Linked DNA regions of Chondromyces crocatus. The protein of the gene in region 2 interacts with the protein of the main gene of each other region in a pairwise test. Links are inferred from orthologs where the notes say so. Each region holds a gene or a part of one and is shown on either strand. Other genes may lie near its edges.

Region 1 (3,273 bases), 270 kb from region 2 along the record:
CCATGATGCGTGCCGCCATCGAGGAGGCACGCAAGGCCATGCCGTCCCCCAACCCGCCTGTCGGCGCGCTGGTGGTGAGCGCCACTGGAGAGATCCTCTCCGCGACGCACCACGTGAGGGCCGGCGAGGAGCATGCCGAGGTCCTCGCCCTCGCCGCCGCGGGCGAGGGGGTGAAGGGAGGGACGCTCTACGTCACCCTGGAGCCGTGCAACCACGAGGGGAGGACGCCTCCCTGCGTCGACACCATCCTCGGTTCGGGCGTCAAACGGGTCGTCATCGGCTCGCTCGATCCGAACCCGGAGGTCGTTGGCGGCGGCGCGCAGCGGCTGAGCGACGCTGGCCTCCCGGTGGAGGTGGGCGTCGCTGGCGCAGAGGCGCGGGCGCTGATTGCTCCTTGGGCAAAATACATCACGACTGGACTGCCTCATGTCGCGCTGAAGCTCGCCCTGTCCCTCGATGGGAGGATCGCGACGCGAACGGGGGCTTCCAAGTGGGTCACCGGGCCCGAGGCGCGCGCCAAGGTGCAGGAACTCCGGGCCCGCCACGACGCCGTGGCGGTCGGGATCGGGACGGCGCTGGCCGACGATCCTCGGCTGACGGTGCGGGAGTCGTCGTTCCTGCCCGAGGGGCGCATGAGCCCCATCCGGCTGGTCTTCGACACGCGGCTGCGGTTGCCGCTGCACACGCGATTGGTCCAGACGGCGCGCGAGGTGCCCACGTGGGTGCTGTCGGGCGCGGACGCCCCCGAGGAGGCGGAGCAAGCGCTGGTGGACGCGGGGTGCATGGTGCTGCGCACGCCGACGTCGGCCGAGGGGCGGGTGGACGTCACGGCGGCGATGCGGCTCTGCGCGGCACAGGGGATCGTGTCCATCCTCGTCGAGGGCGGTGCCGAGCTGGCGGGGAGCTTGCTCGCCTCGCGTGTGCCGGACGAGCTGCATGCGTTCGTCGCGCCCATCCTTCTCGGGCCGCGAGGGCGCCCAGGGGCCGTGGACTGGGCAGGGCCGGACACGCCGGTGGAGGCGCCCCGGATCGTCGATCCGCACTGGGAGCTGTGCGGGCGTGATGCCTACGTGAGCGGTCCGCTGGCGTTCCCGTCTCGCGGCTGACGCGAAGAGGCCACGCCGCGACGGCGTGTGGCGCTGCCTGCAGTCGATCCGGTGGACGATGCAGGCGTGGTCCTGGCTTCGGTGTGTCGCGTCGCCTGCACCCCGTCTGGCGGTCGATGCAGGCAGGGTCCCGGCTTCAGCCGGCGGCTTCGGCGTGGCGCTTCTGCATCTTGCGCTGGACGATGCGCTTCTTGAGCACGCCCATGCGATCGATCATGAGCACGCCGTCGAGGTGATCGAGTTCGTGCTGGATCGCGACGGACAGCAGATCTTCCGCGGTCAGCTCGAAGGTCTTCCCGTGGCGATCCTGGGCCCGCACGGTGACCTTCACGGCGCGCTTGATGTCCTCGCTCACGCCCGGGAAGGAGAGGCACCCCTCGGGGCCGAGCACGTCGCCGCCTTCCCGGTGGGTGATCTCGGGGTTGATGAACACCATCAGGTTCGAGGGTTCGTCCTCGGACGCGATGTCGATGATGAAGATGCGATGGGGCTCGCCGACCTGTGTCGCGGCGAGGCCGACGCCAGGCGCGGCGTACATGGTCTCGGCCATGTCATCGATGAGTCGCTCCAGCTCGGGGGTGATCTGGGTGACGGGCTGTGCCTTCTGGCGGAGGCGGGGGTCGGGGTAGTGGAGGATGGTTCGGATGGCCATGGTCCAGTTCAGTAACGTAGCGTCGGGCGGCGCTCCACGCCCGTCAAGAGGCGGGGGCGTGGTGCATCGTCAGGGCGACGAGTTCGCCCCGGTGGCGCGTCATGGACACGGTCCCGCCCGGCAGGCGTGCTGCGGTCGGATCCGTCAACGGCTGCGGCGGAGGGGCGCGGTGTCGATGTTGACGCCCCGCGCGGCAAGGTCCTCCACGATGGAGGGGATCACGCCGGAGGAGTGGAAACTGCCTTCGATGGCGCCTCCAGCGGCCGTCCGCTCGACCGAGAAGGTGAGGACGTCGCGCACGGCGAGCTGACCGCCTTCCATGACGAGATCGGCGACCCGGAACACCCGATCGCGGCCGTCGCGGAGTCGGGCGATCTCGACGACGAGGTCGATCGACGACGCCAGCCACTCACGCGCTGCTTCGAGCGGGACGCCTGGCCTCGCTGCGGCGATGTCGGCGATGAGGCGGGGGATGGCTTGGCGCAAGGTGGCTGCGCGGGCGCCGGCGAGGACGCCGGTCGCGCCGTCTCCGATGGCGAGCACCAGCTCCGCCGCGACCTGGCCCGAGAGGCTGTGGACCAGGATGCGATCCGGCCTCAGGCGGGCCGCCGTGCGCACGGCGCTGGCGGCCGTGACGTTCGTGCTGCCCAGCGAGATGCCGATCGCGTGGGGCGGCTGGATCACCAGGTCGTCGTCGTCCTGCAGGGCGACCAGGCGCTCGTCGACGCCGCCGGCTGCCGCGAGGGCGCCGAGCAGGGCCGCGGCCCCCGAGCCGCGTGAGCCCACGACCAGCACGTTGGCGCGCGCTGCGACGCACTGAGCGAGAAGGCCGGCCATCCCGCGCGAGATGGTCCCGCTGCGGACGAGATCGTCGAGAGAGAGCTCGACGCGCTGGGGTTTGCGGAGGGTCAGGGCGACGCCTCCGCCCGGCGTGGCGGAGAGGACCGCCAGCAAGCGGGCGCCGCGCGGGAGGGTGCGCTCGATGAGAGCCTCTCCCTCGCCCTGGGCGACGCCGCCGAGCACGCACAATCTCTGGATGATGCGCGCGAGGGCCGCGTCGTTGCTGAAGCCCACCTCCGCGGCCACCGACCGGCGGTTGTGCGTCACGACCACGTGGTCGTGGCGGAAGACCTGGATCTCGGAAACGTCGTCGTCCTGGAGCAGCGCCTCCAGGGGGCCGAGCTGGATCAGCTCGCGGCGTGCGTCCGCCACGAGGGTGTCGCCGTCGACGTCGGCCGGGAGGTCGCCCGCGGCGCGCAGGCCCATCACGGCCTCGCCCAGCCCGACCTCCAGGCGGCGCGTCAGGGCCTCATCGGGCGCACCACCACCCGCGAGGGGGCGCAGATCGACCGTCTGCCCGAGCCGCTCCATGAGCCGGGAGAGCGCGCGCTGGCGGGCCGTCGCGACGAAGGGCTCGGAGATCTGCACGGCGCGGTCCGAAGCGGGCGGGACGAGCGCGCGTCGCGGTGAGGCCGCGGGGTGGCTTCCCGTGCCGCTGGGGATGGGGGACGCTGC
Region 2 (3,886 bases):
GTCACCACACGGGCCGCGCACGACGAGGGAGCCGTTGCCGCTGGACGCGACGAACCGGGGTCGCTGGAAGCGGTGGAGCTCGCGCATGGCGAGGGGCGCCCGGAATTCGTAGATGATGGTCGCGCCGTCCCGCTCACCGCAGATGAATCCGAAACTTTCCTCGTGGAAGGCCTCGCCTGAGCCCTGCGGCGAGCCGGCGCTCCCCTTCGCCACGGCGGTCCCGTCGGGGTTCGAGGAGGCCTTCGCGCTTCGCTCCTTCGTCGCGCTCGTGGCGCTCTTCGTGTTGCCGAGGCGCACCGCGTGGCAGGAGGCCTGGCGCTCGCGGTAGGCGTCCTGCGCGAGCGCGAGCACCGCGCCGTCGGCAAGGGATACGCGGGCCAGCACGCCACCACGGGCGACGACGGCCGTCCCGTCGCCGTCGGGCCAGCCATCCTCGATGGCAGCGCGCAGCGGCCGTCGCCCCAGCGGGCTCGGGGGTCGCGTGGGCAGCTCGTCCTCGTCCTGCGGCTCACCCGACTTCGCGTGCGTCCGGAGGGTGACGTTGCCGCGCGCGTCGATGACGTAGTAGCCGTCGCGGATCATCAGCGCCGGGTCGCCGCCGATGATCCCGAGGCTGCTCGGGCGCTGCTCGACGCGGACCGGGCGCCAGGTCGTGCCGGCGTCGAACGTGGCGAGCAGGCCTTGCAGGTCGGCCTCCACGACGGCACGCCAGCCGTCGGCGAACACGATCTGCCCGTAGGCGCCCGAGAGCGGGAGCGGACCCAGGGGCAGGGCTTCGCCGCTCTGTACATCCACCGCGAGCAGGCGGTTGTTCTGGGAGAGGCGCACGTAGAGGCGATCGAAGCCCGGGATCACGTCGCTCGCCTCGGAGGAGAGCTGGGCCACGGGCTCGAGCTTTCCGAGCCAGCTGCTGGAGCGCCAGATCTGCGTGCCGCCGCGGCTGGCCGCGTGAAACAGGAAACCGCCGCCGAGGCGGGAGGGCAGACGCTGCGAGGTGACCTGGCCGTGGGGGAGCAGCTCCGCAGCGCGCTCCAGCGAGCCGTCCTCGTGCGCGATGATCCGCATGCGATCGACGAGCGTGCGTCGGTGCCCGTCTTCGAGGGCGACCACGCCGCCTTGGCCGACGAGATCCGGCAGGAGCTTCGAGGGGGTGACGAAGCTGCGGCGCTTCTCCCGGGCGACCTCCTTCGCTGCAGCGCCCGTGTCCGCGGTCACGTTCGATCCTTGCGAGCGCGCGGCGACGCTGGCCGCACCGGGCGATCCCGAACCGCTGCGCTGCGCAGCGTCGGCGGAAGGGGTGGGCGGCGCACCGCCACAGCGCACCGAGAGCGCCGCCAGCACCACCAGGACCCCTGCGCTACCCCGTCTCCGTCGGATCGACTCCGTCCGCTCGATCATGCCTGCGACCATGCTACTCCGCCCGCACGCCTGGCGCTGCCCCAGACTTGCCCGGATGCCTGCCCGGCGATAGAAGCCCATGATGTCCTGCGTCGTAGCAGTTGTGGGGGCGACCGGCGTGGTCGGTCGGGAGATGTTGCGAACCCTGGAGGCGCGGAGGTTCCCGGCGAGCCGGGTGCTGGCGCTCGCTTCACCGCGATCGGCAGGCCGGCGCCTGCCCTTTGCCGGTGGAGAGATCGAGGTGCAGACGGCGTCGCCCGAGGCCTTCGCCGGCGTGAGCTATGCGCTGTTCAGCGCGGGCGCGACCACGGCGCGTGAGCTCGGGCCTGCCGCGGCAGCGCATGGCGCGGTGGTGATCGACAACTCCAGCGCATGGCGGATGGATCCCGACGTGCCGCTGGTGGTCCCCGAGGTGAACATGCACGCGGCGGCGAAGCGCCCGCGAGGGATCATCGCCAACCCGAACTGCAGCACCATCCAGATGCTGGTGGCGCTGAAGCCGCTGCACGATGCCGCACGCATCCGGCACATCGTGGTGTCGACCTACCAGGCGGCGAGCGGGAAGGGGCACGCAGCGATGGAAGAGCTGCTCGCCCAGAACCACGCCCTGGCGAACGGCAGCCCGCCCCCCGCCGCGATCCTTCCGGGCCAGCTCGCGCTCAACGTGCTCATGGACTGGAAGGCGAGCCCTGGCTCCGATTACTCGGAGGAGGAGCTGAAGATGGTGAACGAGACGCGCAAGATCCTCAGTGACGACGGCATCGCCGTGTCGCCGACGACGGTGCGCGTGCCGGTGGTGACGGGCCACAGCGAGGCGATCCACGTGCAGTTCCACCGGCCGATGGACGCGGTCGAGGCGCGGCGGTTGCTCGCATCCGCCCCCGGGGTGAAGCTGTTCGACGAGCCGTACGCGCCTGGGCGCCACCCGCAGCCGATCCACGCGGTGGGCAGCGATGACGTGTTCGTGGGCCGTGTGCGCGACGACCTCGGCGTCCCTGGCGCGATCAACCTGTTCGTCGTCGCCGACAACCTGCGCAAAGGCGCCGCGTTGAACGCGGTACAGATCGCCGAAGGCCTCATGGGCTGAAGCCTCCAGCCGGTCGTCCCCCACGAAGCCGAGCCAGCCTCATCGGCAGCCCTCCCCGCCTCCAGCCCCTTCCTGTCGCTTCCCCTGCTCTCTTCGCGGTTCACGGCGCCCAGGCGAGGCGCGCCGCAACGGCACGAGAGGCGGGGACATCTGGAAATTCCGCTCCGCGCCTGACGTCCCCGCCGACAGCTTCATCCACCAAACCCTCGACGAACCGTTGACGAGGTCTGTTCCCTTCCCTACGACCTGAGCCAGGTGCCGGCATGCCGGCGCCTGGGGTGTGGGGTGGCTTTAGCGGAGCCAGTGCGCTTCGAACAGAAGACGTCACCGGGGAATCCCCACGCCCGCCGAGGTCGTCGCAGGAAGAGAAATCCACCCCCGGCACCCGCTGGTGTCGAGGGACGCGCTCGCGCTCGACAGAGGTCACGAGGAGGGGGGAAGCCGCATGCGGTTGGGCTCGGGGTTGGGGTGCGTCGAGTCTCTGGAGGACCGAGACGCAGGGCTGGAGGAGGAGCGCGCCACGGCGACGCTCGGCGCGCTCTTCGAGGCGCAGGCCGCGCGCACGCCAGACGCCGTGGCCGTCGAGCTCGAAGGGCAGACGATCACCTACCGCGAGCTGAGGCACCGCGCGACCTGTCTCGCCGACGAGCTGCGCCGTCTCGAGGTGGGCCCCGGCGTGCCGGTCGCGCTGCTCGCGGACCGCTCGATCGCCGAGATCATCGGCATCGTGGGGATCCTCGTCGCCGGTGGGGTCCACGTACCGCTCGATCCCTCGGAGCCCGAGGAGCGGCTCCGCCACATGGTCGATCAGGTGGAGGCGAAGGTGCTGCTCTCGACCAGCGGTCATCCGATGCCCTCGTATTTCGAGGGGTACCATGGCGTCGTCGACCCGGGGTACCTGGCCGAGTTCAGCCGGCATGGCATCCCTCCCGACGACGATCCGACGACCGCGGCGAGCGTCTTCGTTCCAGGTCACATCGACAACCCTGCCTGCGTGATGTTCTCCCCGGGCGCGGCAGGCAGCCCGCGGGGGGTCGCGGTGTCTCATCGCGCCATCCTTCGGCTCGTGAGCGAAGCGCGCGCGTCCGGGCTGGGACGCCACGATCGGGTGATGCTCGCGTCGCCCCCTCATCACGATGCCTTCCTCCTCGAGCGCTGGGGAGCGCTCCTTCAGGGCGCGCGGCTCGTGGTCATGCCTCAGGAGACGCTCCTGTCCGCGACGGCGTTCCGCGACGCCGTGCGAGCGGCAGCGATCTCGGTGATGTTCCTGTCGACGGCGCGCTTCCACGCCCTCTCCGCGCAGGCCCCCGAGGCGTTCGACGAGGTCACCCTCCTGGTCATCAACGGCGCGCCGCTCGCACCGCCCGCGGCTCAGGCCGTGCTGCGACGTGGTGCGCCGAA

The links. Proteins that work in one complex are often made in the same cells at the same time.
Region 1: the proteins of CMC5_RS21130 (region 2) and def interact in binary tests that used the Escherichia coli proteins (3 or more experiments, as listed by UniProt). The link is inferred for Chondromyces crocatus from one-to-one orthologs.

What each region holds. Positions count from the first base shown.
Region 1 is NZ_CP012159.1:5,504,715-5,507,987, forward strand. The notes cover bases 1-2,804. They hold def (peptide deformylase), read right to left. Parts: upstream 1,759-2,804; coding sequence 1,243-1,758; downstream 1-1,242. Other genes in these bases: ribD (bifunctional diaminohydroxyphosphoribosylaminopyrimidine deaminase/5-amino-6-(5-phosphoribosylamino)uracil reductase RibD), read left to right, coding at 3-1,106; CMC5_RS20285 (ATPase, T2SS/T4P/T4SS family), read right to left, coding at 1,903-2,804. Outside these bases: more of CMC5_RS20285, read right to left, coding at 2,805-3,273. UniProt on the Escherichia coli protein: Removes the formyl group from the N-terminal Met of newly synthesized proteins. Requires at least a dipeptide for an efficient rate of reaction. N-terminal L-methionine is a prerequisite for activity but the enzyme has broad specificity at other positions.
Region 2 is NZ_CP012159.1:5,770,691-5,774,576, reverse strand. What follows is about bases 535-3,481. They hold CMC5_RS21130 (aspartate-semialdehyde dehydrogenase), read left to right. Parts: upstream 535-1,477; coding sequence 1,478-2,485; downstream 2,486-3,481. Other genes in these bases: CMC5_RS21125 (thioester reductase domain-containing protein), read left to right, coding at 2,931-3,481; CMC5_RS21135 (hypothetical protein), read right to left, coding at 535-1,398. In the rest of the region: more of CMC5_RS21135, read right to left, coding at 1-534; more of CMC5_RS21125, read left to right, coding at 3,482-3,886.